One region of the Symbiobacterium ostreiconchae genome, then DNA from elsewhere that is predicted to be linked to it. Evidence: riboswitches for the same ligand, from Rfam matches in the RefSeq annotation. Region 1 holds a riboswitch; each other region holds the start of a gene.
The links. Region 1 has a riboswitch for S-adenosylmethionine ahead of metX (homoserine O-acetyltransferase MetX). Riboswitches for the same ligand answer to the same signal wherever they lie in the genome.
Positions count from the first base shown of each region.

Region 2: it holds a riboswitch for S-adenosylmethionine, as region 1 does, so the genes downstream of both, ACZ5UM_RS00045 (methylenetetrahydrofolate reductase) here and metX (homoserine O-acetyltransferase MetX) in region 1, are expected to answer to the same signal.
Region 3: it holds a riboswitch for S-adenosylmethionine, as region 1 does, so the genes downstream of both, metK (methionine adenosyltransferase) here and metX (homoserine O-acetyltransferase MetX) in region 1, are expected to answer to the same signal.

Region 1 covers NZ_AP042454.1:2,797,373-2,802,849, forward strand. The annotation lists gene ACZ5UM_RS13540 (NAD(P)H-dependent glycerol-3-phosphate dehydrogenase) at 1-96, shown strand, start outside; gene ytaF (sporulation membrane protein YtaF) at 232-882, shown strand; gene spoIVA (stage IV sporulation protein A) at 1,009-2,490, shown strand; gene ACZ5UM_RS13555 (DUF2249 domain-containing protein) at 2,540-2,767, opposite strand; SAM riboswitch class I at 2,954-3,069, shown strand; gene metX (homoserine O-acetyltransferase MetX) at 3,279-4,436, shown strand; gene ACZ5UM_RS13565 (aspartate kinase) at 4,629-5,477, shown strand, end outside.
Region 2 covers NZ_AP042454.1:9,773-15,249, forward strand. The annotation lists gene ACZ5UM_RS00035 (homocysteine S-methyltransferase family protein) at 1-779, opposite strand, end outside; gene ACZ5UM_RS00040 (hypothetical protein) at 1,252-1,911, opposite strand; gene ACZ5UM_RS00045 (methylenetetrahydrofolate reductase) at 1,974-2,876, opposite strand; SAM riboswitch class I at 2,954-3,059, opposite strand; gene ACZ5UM_RS00050 (M23 family metallopeptidase) at 3,106-3,672, opposite strand; gene ACZ5UM_RS00055 (CPBP family glutamic-type intramembrane protease) at 3,933-4,568, shown strand; gene ACZ5UM_RS00060 (sensor histidine kinase) at 4,537-5,477, opposite strand, start outside.
Region 3 covers NZ_AP042454.1:1,129,852-1,135,328, forward strand. The annotation lists gene pflB (formate C-acetyltransferase) at 1-447, opposite strand, end outside; gene fabZ (3-hydroxyacyl-ACP dehydratase FabZ) at 1,162-1,590, shown strand; SAM riboswitch class I at 1,708-1,816, shown strand; gene metK (methionine adenosyltransferase) at 1,919-3,115, shown strand; gene ACZ5UM_RS05605 (hypothetical protein) at 3,200-3,595, shown strand; gene ACZ5UM_RS05610 (phosphoribosyltransferase family protein) at 3,635-4,390, shown strand; gene csrA (carbon storage regulator CsrA) at 4,506-4,802, opposite strand; gene fliW (flagellar assembly protein FliW) at 4,802-5,221, opposite strand.

The sequences.
Region 1 (5,477 bases):
CTTTCCGCGATGAAGCAGCTGATGGCCCGGCCCCGGGCGCACGAACTGGAAGAGGTGGCGGAGGCGAAGCTGGAGCCGCCCGAAGCGAAGACATGAAGGCCTGCAGCAGGATCCGTCCTGCCGCAGGCCTTTCCCGTGCCCGGCCGGCTCCCTGCCGGGGGCCTTACGCACCCCGCTCCCCCGCCCGGCGTAGGATGCCCTCAGACCCGGTTCCGAGGGGGTGCGCGGGACTTGGATTCCGTCTCACTGGTGCTTCTGGCCGCCGCGCTCAGCCTGGACGCGCTGATGGTCGGCCTGCTCTACGGCCTGCGGGGCATCCGCGTCCCCTGGGGTGCGGCCGCCATCGTCAGCCTGGCGACGGGCCTTCTGCTGGCTACGGCCATGGGGGCCGGCGCGCTCCTGGCTGCACGCCTCCCGCCGGGGGTGGCGCAGCGGGTCGGCGCCGCCATCCTGGCCCTCACCGGCCTCTGGATCACGGCGCAGACGCTCCGGGCGCGGCCCGGCGCACCGCCCGGGCGGCGGGCTCCCGCGGCGGTGCACAGAGTCTGGCGGCTCCGGTTCGGCTCCGTGGGGATTGTGGTGGAGATCCTGCGGGAGCCCTCTGCGGCGGACCTGGACCGCTCCGGGCACATTAACCCGGCTGAGGCGGTGCTGCTGGGGGTGGCCCTGGCGCTCGATTCGGTGGCCGCGGGGCTGGGCGCGGCGATGACCGGTTTCTCCCCGGTGGGCCTGCCGCTCGCGGCCGCAGCGGCCTCGTTCACGCTGCTGACCGCAGGCGCCCTCCTGGCGCGGCACCTGCCGCTGCGCCTGCACGGCCGCTGGACCGCCCTGCACGGCGTTCTGCTCACCCTGCTTGGACTCTACCGGATGATGGGCTGGTAGACATACCCTCCCCGGACCCCTCATAGCATTAGCGGTAGGACACGGGACCCGAGCCACATTCTGAGAACTCATGCCGCGGCGAAAGGGCGGCCGCTGGCGTCGCGGCGACCTAGGGAGGGTGCTGGAGTGGAGAGGATTGACATCTTTGAGGACGTCGCGAGGCGGACCGGAGGGGACATCTACATCGGTGTGGTGGGCCCGGTCCGGACCGGAAAGTCCACCTTCATCCGCCGACTTGCCGAGCAGGTGATTCTGCCCAACATCGAGGATGAGTACGAGCAGGCCCGCATCCGCGACGAGCTGCCGCAGTCCGGGAACGGCCGGACCATCATGACGGTGGAGCCCAAGTTCGTGCCCGACGAGGCGATCGAGATCACGCTGGGCGAGGGGCTGACGGTGCGCGTGCGGCTGGTCGACTCGGTGGGCTACGCGGTGGAGGGCGCGCTGGGTTACCAGGCCGAGGACGGCTCGCCCCGCATGGTGCGCACGCCGTGGTTCGAGGGCGAGATCCCCTTCCACGACGCCGCGGAGATCGGCACCCGGAAGGTCATCGCAGAGCACTCCACCATCGGTCTGCTGGTGACGACCGACGGCACGATCACCGACCTGGCCCGGGGCAAGTACATCGAGGCCGAGGAGCGCGTCGTGTCCGAGCTGCAGGCCCTGGGGAAGCCGTTTGTCATCGTGCTGAACACCACCCGGCCGTACGCCCAGGAGACGATGGAGCTGGCCGGTGAACTGGAGGTCAAGTACAACGCCCCGGTCATCCCTGTGGACGCCAGCGAGCTGAGCCAGGATGACGTGCACCTCATCCTGGAACAGGCGCTCTTTGAGTTCCCGGTCCGGGAGGCCAACATCGCCCTGCCGCGGTGGGTGGAGGAGCTGGACAGCGCCCACCCGGTCCGTGTGCAGTTTGAAGAGGCCATCGCCGAGGCGCTGCAGGGCATCCAGAAGATCCGGGACGTCGACGCGGCGGTGGAACGCCTGAGCTCGTACGAGTTCATGGCCGCCGTCAACCTGCAGTCGATCGACATGGGATCCGGCGTCGCCCACGTGCAGACCGAGGCCCGGGACGATCTCTACTATCAGGTGCTGGAGGAGATCACCGGCGTGCCGCTGGAGGGCAAGCACACCATGGTCCGGCTCCTCCGGGAGTACGCCCAGGCCAAGCGGGAGTACGACAAGATCAAGGACGCCCTGGAGGAGGTGAAGGCCACCGGATACGGCGTCGTCACGCCGGCCATCGAGGACATCACCTTCGAGGAGCCCGAGCTGGTGCGGCAGGGCATCATGTACGGCGTCAAGCTGCAGGCCACGGCGCCCAGCCTGCACTTCATCCGGGCCGACATCTCGGCCGAGGTCACGCCGATCATCGGCACGGCCAAGCAGGGCGAGGAGCTGGTGCAGTACCTGCTGGAGCGGTTCGAGGACGACCCGCGCCAGCTCTGGGAGTTCGACATCTTCGGCAAGTCGCTGCACGAGCTGGTGCAGGAGGGCATCCGGGCGAAGCTCCACCGCATGCCCGAGGACGCACAGTTCAAGCTCCAGGAGACGCTCAGCCGGATCATCAACGAGGGCTCCGGCGGGCTGATCTGCATCATCATCTAAGCCGGGAGGGGGGCGCAGCCCCCCTCCCGCCGGTTTCCACGCAGGCCTGCTACTTTTTCGTGATCCGCACCTTCCAGACCGCGGGCCCCTGCTCCTCGTACTCCCAGTCGAACTGACCGGTGAGTTCCGCGGCGAACTGGTAGTACAGCGGCTTCGGATCGTGGTCGTTGACGAGCCGCATCGCCTCGCCGGGGGCCAGGGACGCGAAAGTCTGGAAGATGAGCGGGTGCCGCTGCGCGGGCGGAAGAGGCCGCACGTCGACTTCCTTCAGGGTCATGCGCTCACACCACCTTTGTCGGGTCGCTGTGGCCAATGATACCCATGAAGCCGGAATCTTACGTGACGCACGTCACTTCCGCAGGAGGAAATATTGACAGAGGTCCTGGCGCCGTGGTAGTATCGGTGCCAAAGCTGCCACAACTGCATACCGCATGCATCCCACCGGAAGGGTGCTTCCGGCGGGCTCTTATCCAGAGAGGTGGAGGGAACTGGCCCGATGAAACCCGGCAACCCAGGACGCTCGGCGGCGTCTGAAGGTGCCAATTCCACCGGCGGCAGCTGGCCGCCGGAAGATAAGAGAGCGGACGGACGGAGAGATTCGTGCATTGCAGGCCGCTCCCTTATCGGGGGCGGCCTTCCTGGTTCGGCCTCTGCCGCCGCTGTCAGCCGGACTTGGCCCAGACCTCTGCCGCCGGCGTGCGAGTCGTGGGGCGATCGACCGGCGTTGCACCGGGCATGGCGAGCCCTGAGGCATCCATAGAGGTGAGTGAAATCGAGGGGGTGGGGGCGTGAACGCGGCACCGGTTCCGACCTTGCTGTCGCGGCGGCAGTACGCGCGGGTGGCGACGCCGGAGTTCCCGCTGATTCTGGAGAGCGGGCAGACCCTGACCGATGTGACCCTGTGTTACGAGGTGTTCGGCCGGCTGAACCCGGAGGGGGACAACGCCATTCTGGTCTGTCACGCCCTGACCGGGGACAGCCACGTCGCCGGCCGCTACCGGCCGGACGACCCCAAGCCGGGGTGGTGGGACGACGCGGTGGGGCCGGGCAAGGCCCTGGACACGGACCGGTACTGCGTGATCTGCAGCAACGTCCTGGGCGGCTGCCAGGGGTCGACGGGCCCCTCGTCCGTCAACCCCGAAACCGGACGACCGTATGGCCTGGACTTCCCGATCGTCACGGTCCGTGACATGGTGCGGGCGCAGGCCCGGCTGCTGGACCTGCTCGGCGTGCGGCGGCTGCTGGCCGTGGTCGGCGGGTCGCTGGGGGCCATGCAGGCGCTGGAGTGGGCTGCCACATACCCCGACCGGATGCGGGGCATTATCCCCATCGGCGGGGCGGGCCGGTTCCACCCGCAGGGCATCGCCTTCAACGAGGTGCAGCGGCAGGCGATCCTGAACGACCCCGACTTCCGGGGCGGGCAGTACTACGGCACGCCGGGGCCCGTCCGGGGGTTGGCCACGGCCCGGATGCTGGGCATGATCACCTACCGCTCCGACGAGTCGATGTGGGCGCAGTTCGGCCGGGACATGCGGAGCGGAGCAGACCCGCTGCAGCAGGGATTCGCGGTCGCCTACCAGGTCGAGTCGTACCTGCACCATCAGGGGCAGAAGCTGGTGGAGCGGTTCGACGCCAACTCGTATCTCTACCTCACGCGGGCGATGGACCTGATGGACCTCGGCCGGGGCCGGGGCTCCTACGAGGAGGCCCACAGGCGCATCCGGGCCAGGGTGCTGGCGGTGGGCATCCGCTCGGACCTGCTCTTTCCGACGTACCTGCAGCGGGAGACCGTCGCGCTGGTGCAGGCGGCCGGCGGGCGGGCGGAGTACCTGGAGATGGATTCCCCCTGGGGCCACGACGCCTTCCTGGTGGACTTCCATCTGATTGAGGAGCCGATCGGCCGTTTCCTGCGGGAGTTGGAGGAAGAACCCACCCTTCAGCCGTAGACGGTCACGGGGGACAGGTGTATAATTAAGGACATTATACCTGCACCTGATACAGAGGAGGTGGGATCCATGGACAACTCGGGGAAAGCAGGCAAACAGGCTGTTCTGACCACTCGAGTGCAGCGCGGAGCCCACCTCACTAGCCCCTGACCTCGGAATCACACGCGAGTCGTCAGAAGAGGAGGGGCGCTCTTGGGTATTGTCGTGCAGAAGTTTGGCGGCTCTTCGGTCGCCACACCCGAAAAGTACCGCCGGGTGGCCAGGCGCATCGCCTGGAAGAAGAAGCAGGGAAATGACATGGTCGTCGTGGTCAGCGCCCCGGGAGACATGACGGATGAGCTCATCGAACGCGCACGGGCCATCACGGACCGGCCGTCGGCCAGGGAGATGGACGTGCTGCTGGCCACCGGCGAGCAGATCTCCATTGCGCTGCTCACCATGGCCCTGCACGAGCTGGGGGTGCAGGCAGTCTCGCTTACGGGCCCCCAGGCTGGCTTTCAGACCGACGATCACCATCGGGCCGCGAAGATCAAGAACATCGATACCACCCGCATCCGGCGTGAGCTGGCCGAGGGCAAGGTGGTCATCGTCGCCGGCTTCCAGGGCCTCGACGAACACGGCGACATCACGACGCTGGGGCGGGGCGGGTCCGACGCCTCGGCCATCGCCCTGGCGGCCTATCTGAACGCAGACGAGTGTCAGATCTTCACGGACGTCGACGGCGTCTACTCGGCCGATCCCCGCCTGGTGCCGACGGCCAGGCGGCTGGACGAGATCTCGTACGACGAGATCCTGGAGCTGGCCGCGGCGGGCGCACAGGTGATGCAGCTGCGCTCCGTGGAGCTGGCCAAGCAGTACGGGGTGGAGTTTGAAGTACTCAGTTCCCTCGCCCCGCTGCCCGATGAGGGCGGCGAAGAGCGGGGCACGAAGGTGGTGGCGAAGTTGAGCCCGCGGAACAACCGCATCGTCTCGGGCGTGGCGCTCGATTCCAAGGTGGCCCACATCACGCTGCTGGGACTGCCCGACAAGCCTGGTGTGGCC
Region 2 (5,477 bases), 850 kb from region 1:
TTGGGACCGTAGGCGGCGAACGGCTCGGGCCCCATCGGGAACCGGGTGGAACCGTCGGGCTGGAGCAGCGGCAGCCCGGCGTTGGGCTGCACCGAGATGGGCACGCGGGCGACCCGGGCCATGCGGGCCACCGCGTCCACCAGGAGGTCGGGCCCCACCGAGCAGTTGAGACCGATGACGTCGGCGCCCAGCGACTGCAGCACCAGCGCGGCGGTCTCGGGGTCGGTGCCGGTGAAGGCCCGGCCGCTGGGGTCGATGGTGATCTGCGCGATGACCCGGATGCCCGGGGCGTGGTCCGTGCACGCCAGCAGCGCCGCCCGCAGCTCGTTCAGGTCGGCGATGGTCTCGATGATGATGAAGTCCGGCTGCGCCTCAGCGAAGGCCCGGGCCTGGGCGGCGAACTGGGCGTACGCCTCGTCGAAGGAGAGTTCCCCCAGCGGCTCCACCAGCGCCCCCAGCGGGCCCATCGACCCGGCGACCCAGGCGCGGCCGCCGGCCGCCTCCCGGGCGCAGCGCACGCCCGCGACCGTGATGTCATGGCACCGGTCCTGCAGGCCGTAATGGCTGAGCCGCACCGGGGTGGAGCCGAACGTGTTGGTCTCGATGATCTGCGCGCCGGCCTCCACGTACGCCCGGTGGACGGCGATCACCTCGTCCGGCCGCTCCAGGTTCCACACATCCGGGCACGCCCCTGGCGCCAGCCCCCGGGCCTGGAGCATCGTGCCCATGGCGCCGTCGAACACGAGAACCCCCCGGCCCAGCACCTCATCCAGCTTCATCGCCTGCGCCTCCCTTTCATCGCTCCCCGCCGGTCCGAACGCCTTCGCCTCGCGCTATCGGAACGTCCACTTTTTCACTTTGATCCGGGCGCCGAAGTCGAAAACCCGGCGTTCCCATCCCCGGGGCGCCACCCGGCCAGCCCGGGCGAACGCCCGGTACCCCACGAACGCCCGCAACGCAGGGACATTACGTCAACTTGCAAGCCGCATTCTGTCACCAAGAGCGTTCACGGCTGCGGCGATCCCGGGTGAAGGCCAGCTCCTCCGCCCCCGTTCCCTGCCGCGGCCCTCCCGGAAGGTCCGCTTTTTCACTTCCGGCCCGGCTCCGAAGTCGAAAACTTGACGTCCCGAGCCGGGGAAGCGCCCGGCCGGCCCGAGGAAGCCACCGGGCCCTCCTGGACCCCGGCCCCGTGGAAGGCTGACTTGCCCATCCCGGGGAGCGCACCCGGCGAGCCCCCGTCCGGTCCGGCCGCTACCGCCCCCGCACCCGGTACGGGCAGTCCTCCAGGGTGCAGCGGGTGCAGCCCACCGGGGACCACTCCCGCCCGCCGGGGGGCAGCCAGCCGAACAGCCCGACCAGGGACTTCTGCGGCACCAGATAGCACGTCGGTGTGCAGCGCAGGCCGATCTCCGCCGCGCCGGCCAGCGCCGCCAGCGCGATCTGCTCCTCCACCGGCCAGTCGCCGTACCCCGGGCCGTAGAGCGGCGTGAGCTTCACAGCGCCCTCGCCGCCTCCCTGCCCGGTTTCCAGCGCACCGACCAGCGCCCGGCGCACCCACTCGGCCAGCCCCTGCACCAGAACCGAGCCCGCCGCATCCACCACCGTGGCCAGGGCGAACTCCTCCCGCGCGAACAGATCCCGCGTCAGGTCATCCACGCCGGGACCCAGGGTGGCCGCCACGAGGGAGACGCCGTCGGCCCCGGCGAGCAGCCGCGCCAGGCTGCGGGAGCGCCATTCGACCCCCGGCACGCCGGCACGCACCTGGTCCCCCTGCACGACCACGGCACAGTACGCAGCGCTGGCCACCGGGCTCGACGCCTCCCGCGCGAGGGCAATGCCCCGCTCCACCAGCGCCAGATCGCGACCGCTGAGGCGCGTGCGCCCCACCCGGTAGCCCAGAAGGCGCAGCACCTCGGGCAGCGGGGCTTCGATGTCCGCTGCGGCGGGTCGGAAAATCGTGCGCTGCAGCTTGCCTACACCCCCACCCGGACGGCCTGTCGGAGTCCCAGTTCGTCGATGATGTCCAGCACCGCCACGGCCCGCTTCGCGCTGTTCATCGGGAAGATGTGCACGCCGTGGACGTGCGGACCGATCGCCCGCAGGAGCTCGGCGACGAGCCGCAGCCCCTCCTCCTCGCCCCGGCCCCGCATGCGGTCCAGGGCCCAGTCGGGGATGACGATGCCGGGCACGGTCCGGTTCATCCGGTCGGCGAACTCGTAGCTCTTCAGCGGCAGGATGCCGTACAGGATCGGGATCCTCACCCGTCCCGCGAGCTTCGCCTGGAACCGCTCCACCTGGCGGGGGTCGTAGACGGGCTGCGTCTGGGCGAAGTGCGCCCCCGCCGCCACTTTCTCTTCCAGCCGGGAGACCTCCGCCTCCAGATCTGCCGCGGCCGGGTTGCAGGCGCAGCCGATGGCGAAGTCGGTGCCCTGCTCCAGTTCGCCGCCCGCGACCGTCTGTCCCCGGTTGAGCGCGGCGGCGAGCCGGATCAGCCCGATGGTGTCCACCTCGAACACGCCCCGCGCGTGCGGGTGGTCGCCCTGCTCCGGATTGTCCCCGCGCAGGGCCAGGATGTTGCGGACACCCAGGCCCGCCGCCCCCAGCAGCTCGGCCTGCAGCCCGATGATGTTGCGGTCCCTGGTGGTCAGGTGAAAGATGGCCTCCACCTGGCCGTCCCGCTGCAGCAGGTGGGCCAGGGTGATGGGGCTCATCCGCACGTTGGCCATCGGACAGTCGGCCACATTGACCGCATCCACACGGTCGCCGAAGCGCCGCACCCGCTCCAGCGTCTTCGCGACGTTCGCCCCCCTGGGCGGATCGATCTCCACCGTGACGCAGAATGCGCCCTGCTGAAGCCGGTTCAGCAAGCGGGCCATGGCGCTCCCTCCTTCCCCTTCATACGCAAAGAACCCTTCGAGAACGAAGGGTTCGCAGACAGCCGACTGCTGCGCACGCTTCATCTCTCGGACCTGTCGTCCGCTGGAATTGGCACCGTGCTCCGCGCCGGAGCGGTTGCCGTGGCATCATGGGGCCAGTCCCTCCGCCACTCTGGATGAATCGAGCGGGTATTGAATTGTTTGGGGACAGTATAGCAACCCCCACTCGCTAGGGCAAGCCCGCCAGGTTCGCGAGGCGCAGGGGATCCACCGGCTCGCCGCCCTGCCACAGCTCAAAGTGCAGGTGCGGGCCCGTCACCTGACCGGTCGCGCCGATGCGCCCCACCTCGTCGCCGCGCTGCAGCCGGTCGCCCTCCTCCACGGCGATCGCCGACAGGTGGGCATACACGCTGGCCAGCCCCCCTCCGTGGTCCAGCACGACGACCTGCCCGTAAGCCGGGAGCTCTGCTGCGGCGATCACGACGCCGTCGAAGCACGCGACCGCAGCCGCCCCCTCGGGTGCGCCGATGTCGACGCCTGCGTGCAGCCGGAGCCGCTTCAGCACCGGGTGCAGCCGGAAGCCGTAGTCCGACGTGATCTCGGTGTGCCCGGGAGCCGGCCAGGCGAAAGGAGACTGCGGGGCGGGCGCCGCCGGGTCCTGCCGGTCCCGGATCCAGTGGCCGATCGCCTGCACGTCCCGCTCAGGATCCACCGCCGCGGTCGGCAGCGCACCCCAGACGGTGAGCGGGAGCGCAAGCAACAGGAGCAGCGGAAGCAGCCATCTGCGACTGTACACCAGGGGTATCCTCCATCCAGCTTGATACCCCTACCGTACCGCAGGAACCTTGCTTCCTGTTCACCTATATCTTACGAGTTCCTTAAGGTTACAGAAGCCGTCATACCGCGGCGCCGCAGCCCGCCCCGCATCCCGCGCCAGGCGACCCCGCCGCCGTACGGGCGGGCGCACGCCAGAGACCTGGTATTGTCAATTCCGCCTCGTAACAATATTATGCTGTTATGTCACGCGCGTGCCACCGCCACGAAGGAGGTGCCACGGTGAACCGCCGGTACCTGATCCTCTCCCCGATCCTCATCATCGCCGCATGCCACGCCACTGCCCGGGTTGCGCTGCGCGCGCTGGGCGCCTGGGGCTGGGCACCGACGGTCCTGCTCTACTGGGGGCTCCTGGGAGCCGCCATCGCCCTCGGCCGGGAGCCCGGCGCACTCCGCCGGTGGACCGCCCCCGCCCGGGGCGGCGGGGGCTGGACGGCGCTGGCGCTCCTCGTCGGTTGTATCCCGCTGCCGATCCTGCTGCAGAACCTGCACCTGCTGGCCGATCCCGTCATCCTGATCGGCTGGCTGCTGTTCGCCCTCATCAACCCGTGGTTCGAGGAGTTCTACTGGCGGGGGCTCCTGCTGGACGCGACCGCCCACTGGCCCGCGTGGGCCGGGGCGACGTACTCCACTGCGCTCTTCGTGGCGTTTCACCCGCTGGTGGCCGGTGTCTTCTCGGTTGCCAACCGCGACGGGGCGGCCCTGGCCGCCCTCCTGCTCATGGGTGCCGCCTGGACCGCCGTCTACCGCCGGACGGGGACGCTCCGGTGGGCCGTGGCGTCGCACACCCTGGTCGACCTGGGCAACCTGGCGGTGCCGGTCTTCCTCAACCTGTACGTTCCACCGCACCTCGGCTGAGGACCGCGCCGCCGGGTCCGGCGCCCGGCCCGGGGCCGAGCGCAGGGGGCGGCCCCCCCATGGGCAGCCGCACCTCGAAGACGGTGCGGTCGGTCTCGTTGATGGCCCGCACGGCGCCGCCGTGCAGCGTGACGATGTTCTTCACGATGGCCAGCCCCAGCCCCGCGCCGCCGGTACGGCCGGAGCGGGAGCCCTCGCCCCGGTAGAAGCTGTCGAAGATGTGCTCCAGCTGGTGCACCGGTATGGGTTTGCCCCGGTTGGCCACCCGGAGGAGCACCGCCCGCTCGGCCTGGCGCACCTCCAGCTCCAGTTCCACCACCTTCCCCTCCCGCCCGTAGCGGATGGCGTTGGAGATCAGGTTCTCCAGCACCCGCACCAGCAGGTCGGGATCGGCGTGGATCGTCGCCCGCTCTTCCGGCAGCCGGAGCCGGTAGACCATCCCGGCCTCCTGCAGGGCGGGGACGAACGCCTCCGCCACCTGCTCCAGCAGCTCCGCCGGGTTGATGGCCACCGGCCGGAGCACGAGGCCGCCGTGGCTGGTGCGGGTGAACTCGAAGAGCTGGTCGATCAGCCGCTTCAGCTGTCTGGACTTCTCGTAGGCCATGTCCACGTAGTAGCGCAGCTCCACCTCGTCCCGGTACCGGTCCTCGTCGATGAGCTGCAGGTAGCCCAGCACCGCGGTGAGCGGCGTGCGCAGGTCGTGGGAGACGGCGGTGATCAGCTCGTAGCGGGCCTGGTTCGCCTGCCGCTCCCGGGCGAGGGAGAGCTTCACCTGCTGCGCCATGGCCGTCAGGTTGTGCCCCAGAACGCCCAGCTCATCGTGGCGCCGGGGCGGCAGCGTCACATCGTAGTTGCCCCGGGCCACCTCGTTCATCGCCCGGCTCATCGCCTCGATGTACCGGATCAGGG
Region 3 (5,477 bases), 1.7 Mb from region 1:
CATCTCGGGGGTGTACGCGTCGAACACGCCCTGGTTATGGGTCTTGCGGTACTGGGTGTAGATGGTCTTCCACCGGGGATCGGCCTCGTAGCCGTAGGCGTTCATCGAGGCCTCGACCATGCGCCAGCCGCCGGCGGGATAGAAGGTCCGCTTGCCGGGTTCATCGGTCTGCAGGCCGACGATCAGCTCCAGGTCCTTGTCCACGTATCCCGGCTGGTGCGAGAGGATGCCGGCCGGCGTCTGGGTGTCCACCTTCAGCGGGGCCCGCCTGGCCTGCTCCTCCTTGAAGATGGCGAAGACCTTCTCCCACAGGGCCCGGGTCCGTTCGGTCGGGCCGGTGAGGAAGGATGCGTCGCCCTCGTAGGGACAGTAGTTCTGCTGGATGAAATCACGGGTATCGATATGCCGCTGCCAGCGGCCGGGTCGGAATCCACTCCACGCGGTCATGATCGGCCTCCTCCCGGGTCTGGCCGGCCGCAATTCAGGCAGATTCCGGCGAAATGTTGTTTTCCGCCGATGAACTGCAGGTTTTTGGCGATGAATTGCACCGACCGGTACATCCCCTATGTTAGGCCCCGGGGAGGAGGCTGGCCATTCTTCTCGCGAATGATTTCACAAGCAGTGCCAAAGTCTACACGACCATGCCCGAAAGACCCTGCAGACCAGGCACAAAGGCGGATGCTGCAACGGGCATACGAAAACGGGGAGCGGTGCAGCCACTCCCCGTCCGGATCCTAGCAACTCCCCACGTCGGGGTGCTTGAACGTGAAACCTCCGCCCCACGGATCCTGCTCGAAGCCCAACTCCGCTCCCTGGAACCAGTGGGCGACCCGCTGCTCCAGGTAGACGCGCACGTCGCCGTCGACAATGGTGACGTCGGTGTCTCTCGGCTCTTCCAGAGCGAGGCCCAGGCTGGGGCCGCCTCAGCCGAAGCCCTGTACGTAAATCCGGAAGCCGACGTTCTCCGGCTGGCCCTGCAGGCGCCGGGCGATCTCCGCGGCGGCTTCCGGGGTAACCGTGATCATGCTGCAACACCTCCGGCGTAAATCCCATACCCCGTAGGGTTATGGTACTCGCCGACGCCGCGGGCGTCAAGAGGAGAAGGGGGCGGTTTGGGGAATACTCAACATAAGAATTCCCGCAGATTAGGGGGCGTATCCGCTGGACATCAAGCAGATCATGGAGATCATCCCGCACCGGTACCCGATGCTCATGATCGACCGGGTGCTGGAGCTTGAGCCCGGCAAGCGGGTGGTGGCGGTGAAGAACGTGTCGGTCAACGAGCCTGTCTTTCAAGGGCACTACCCCGGCAATCCCATCTTCCCCGGGGTCCTGATCCTGGAGGCCATGGCGCAGGCGGGTGCGGTGGCCGTGCTGTCGATGCCCGAGAACGCCGGCAAGGTGCCGCTCTTCGCCGGCATCGACGACGCGCGCTTCCGGCGGCCGGTGGGGCCGGGCGACCAGCTGCGCCTGGAGGTGGAGCTGGTGGCCATGCGCCGCGGCCTGGGCGTCGGGCAGGGGAAAGCCTTCGTGGGCGACGAACTGAAGGCAGAGGCCACGCTCAAGTTCGCGCTGGTGGACGCGCCGTGATGCGCTGACACCTGCCCGCATTCGCCGTGTTCCAGAAGGGGCGGCGCCCTCGCGAGCCGGCCCGCAGTCGTCCTTGACAGCCACCTCCCGCGGTGGTAACCTGTACGCAACTGAATACTCTTATCAAGAGAAGCGGAGGGAACTGGCCCTATGAAGCTTCGGCAACCAGCCTGTGCGCGCAGGCCAGGTGCCACATCCAGCCGGGCACACTACCGGGAGATAAGAGGGAAGCGAGACGTCATCCACCCTCTTCGTGTGTGCGAAGAGGGTGTTTTGATGTGCATGTAGCCTGATCGGTTGCAAGCCGACAGAGGAGGTAGACGAGCTGATGTTCGACCAGAAGGGGCGGTACCTCTTCACGTCCGAATCCGTCACCGAAGGGCACCCGGACAAGATGGCGGACCAGATTTCGGACGCGGTGCTGGACGCCATCCTGGCGCTTGACCCCAGGGCCCGCGTGGCCTGCGAGACCTTGCTGACCACCGGTCTGGTCATCGTGACCGGTGAGATTACCACCCACGCGTACGTGGACATCCCCAACCTCGTGCGCGACGTGGTGCGGGACATCGGGTACACCCGCGCCAAGTACGGCTTTGACGGCTCGACGTGCGGCGTGATGACCGCCATCGATCCGCAGTCGCCGGACATCGCCCAGGGCGTGGACGTCGCGATCGAGGTGCGGGGGCAGGTGACCGAGAAGGAGCTGGAGATCGGCGCCGGCGACCAGGGCATGATGTTCGGCTTCGCCTGCGACGAGACCCCCGAGCTCATGCCGCTGCCCATCAGCCTGGCGCACCGCCTGGCCCGGCGGCTCGCCCAGGTACGGAAGAACGGGACGCTGCCCTACCTGCGGCCCGACGGCAAGACGCAGGTGACGATCGAGTACGAGGACGGCCGCCCGAAGCGGATCGACACCATCGTCATCTCGACCCAGCACGACCCGGACACGACGCAGGAGCAGATCCGCAAGGAGGTCATCGACTACGTCATCCTCGACGTGGTGGACCGCAACCTCATCGACGATCGCACGCGCTATCTCATCAACCCGACCGGCCGCTTCGTGGTGGGCGGGCCGCAGGGCGACACGGGCCTGACCGGCCGGAAGATCATCGTGGACACCTACGGCGGCTACGCCCGGCACGGCGGCGGCGCCTTCTCGGGCAAGGATCCGACGAAGGTCGACCGGTCCGGCGCCTACGCAGCCCGCTGGGTGGCCAAGAACATCGTGGCCGCCGGCCTCGCCACCAAGTGCGAGGTCCAGCTGGCCTATGCGATCGGCGTGGCTCAGCCGGTGTCGATCCTGGTCACCACCTTCGGCACGGGCAAGCTGCCCGACGAGCGGCTGGCCCAGCTGGTGCGCGAGACGTTCGACCTGCGCCCGGGCGCGATCATCCGCGACCTGGACCTGCGCCGTCCCATCTACCGGCAGGTGGCCGCCTACGGCCACTTCGGCCGGCCCGACCTGGACCTGCCGTGGGAGCGGACGGACCGCGCGGCGCTTCTGCGGGAGAAGGCCGGAATCTAACCGATGGCCGGGCTCTGACAGATTTCGTGGAGGTAACCGCCCCCTCTCCAGCCGTCATATGCTGGCTGGCAGGAGGGGGCGGCCGTGCGGGATGGACCGTTCTTCTGGGGCCTGCTGGCCCTGGCGGCGTACGGCCTGGCGAGCGCCGTGAGCCACGTGGCCGGGCTGCTGGGCCGGGTGCGCCCGGCTGAGGAGCCGGTGGCCTACGTGTTGCTGGTGCGGGACCAGGCGGACCGGATCGAGGACGTGCTGGACCGGATCGCCCGCGAGGTGGACGGCGAGCTGGTGCTGGTGGATCTCGGCTCCCGGGATGAGTCGGTCGCCATGCTGAACCGGCTGGCGCGCCGGTACGGACACGCCCTCGTGCTCGAACTGGGCCACCTGCCGCGCCGGGAGGCCGTGGCCCGGGCCGTGGCCGCCGCACAGGCCTCAAAGGTTGTGCTGGTGGACCTGGATGCCGAACTGGAAAAAGAAGGATGATCTCACCCCCGTGACGAATTCCGTCCGGGGGTGATGCCGTTGCTGCGCACCATCGTGGAGGGGCTGGTGACCCTGCTGTGGCCGCAGCGGACGACCTGCATCACGTGTGACGGGCCCCTTCCGGAGCCGCTGCCTCCGCTGGCGTCGGTGGCCGAGACCGTGCCGGTCTGCGCGGCCTGCTGGGCGGCCATGCCCTTCACGCTGGACCTGCGGCTCTGCATCAACTGCAGCCGTCCGATCCGGGGCGGCTGGGGGCTGTGCGCCGAGTGCGTCATCACGCCCTCGTACGGTCGGGTCTGGGCGCTGGGGCTGCACCGGGGGGCGCTGCGGGAGGCGATTCACCACGTGAAGTTCAGCGGCCGGCAGGCCCTGGGTGTCGCCCTGGGCCGGTACCTGGCGCAGGTGGTGGACCAGGTGCCGGACGTGATCGTGCCCATTCCGCTTCATCCCGTGCGCCGGCGCGAGCGGGGCTACAACCAGGCCGCGTGCATCGCCCGGGGGCTCGCCGACGAGCTGGGCGTGGCCGTCGCGGCGGACGACCTCGTGCGGGTGCGGGCCACCGGGCCCCAGACCCGCCGGGACCGGGAAGCCAGACGGCGGAACCTGGCCGGCGCCTTCGCGGCGCGCAGGGGGCGGGAGCTGGCGTGGGCCGGACGGCACGCCCTCCTGGTGGATGACGTGCTCACGACCGGGGCGACGGCATCCGCCGCGGCCGACGTGCTGTGGGCCACCGGCGCCCGCGCAGTGGACCTCGCGGTGCTCGCGGTGTCGGACAAGCCCATTCCCGCGGCGTAACCCCCGGCGCGGGCCCGGGACGGCCTCCGGCCGGGGGTTACCGGATGGAGATGGGGAGCGCTTGCGGGGATCTGCGACCGGCACCGGGTGTCTGCAACCGGACCCGGGTGGCTGCCTAAGGGTCAGTCTGTTCACGATCCTCCGGGTCTGTCTCCGGCTTCCCGTCCGGCCCCGGGGGCTGCAAGGCCTGGAGCAGCTCCGCCGGCAGCCCGGCCGTCCCGCGGGCGGCCTGCCGGTTGGCGGCCACCACCTCGTCGTAGATCTCCTTGCGCAGGATGGTGACGGACTTGGGCGCGACGATGCCCAGCCGCACCACGGCCTGGGGGCCGGTGCCGCGCACCTGCAGGATCTTGATTTCGATGTCGTCACCGATCAGGATCGACTCTTCCAGCCGTCGGGTGAGCACGAGCATCAGGGCCCCTCCTCTGCCGGGACTGGGCCTGCCCCTTTCCGGAACAGGGGCTCGCGGATGCCATAGCGGTCATCCGCCAGGATGACCTGGCGGCCCTTGCGGGTGAACGGGTTGAACAGCAGCGGCGCCCGCAGGTTGGCCGTGGCGGCCCGGAAGTCCTGCGGCACGTTGGCGATGGCGTAGAGCAGCACCTGGTCAGGGCTGTCTGCACCCACGGCGGCCAGCTCCTCCGCCGGGATGTCCGGATTGTACGTCGGGAAGAGCGCGAAGGGGAACACCAGGGTGAAACCGACGCTGGGATCATCGGCGGCCACCAGCTGCTTGAACAGGTCGCCTGCGCCGGGAACATCCACAACCAGGAAGCGCTTGTGGTCGGGGAAGCCGTAGATCCCCGCCGGGAAGTCAAAGACCTTGTCCACTTCCGAGCCCTCCGTCGCTCAGTTCCAGTCTGTGCCTGGATGGTTTCCTTAATACTGTTCGGCGCGGTGGGAAGACATGCCTGCTCGCGTCCACACGGTTATCCCCACGCGCGAAGCTTGTGACAGGCGTTATCAACAGACTTATCCCCAATACCCACAGCCAGGATAGGCACAGGTTGTGCATATCTCGGCCCCACGGGGGACACTGCCGCATGTCCCGGCCCGGGCGGGAACCTGAGGATGACGCCGGAAAACG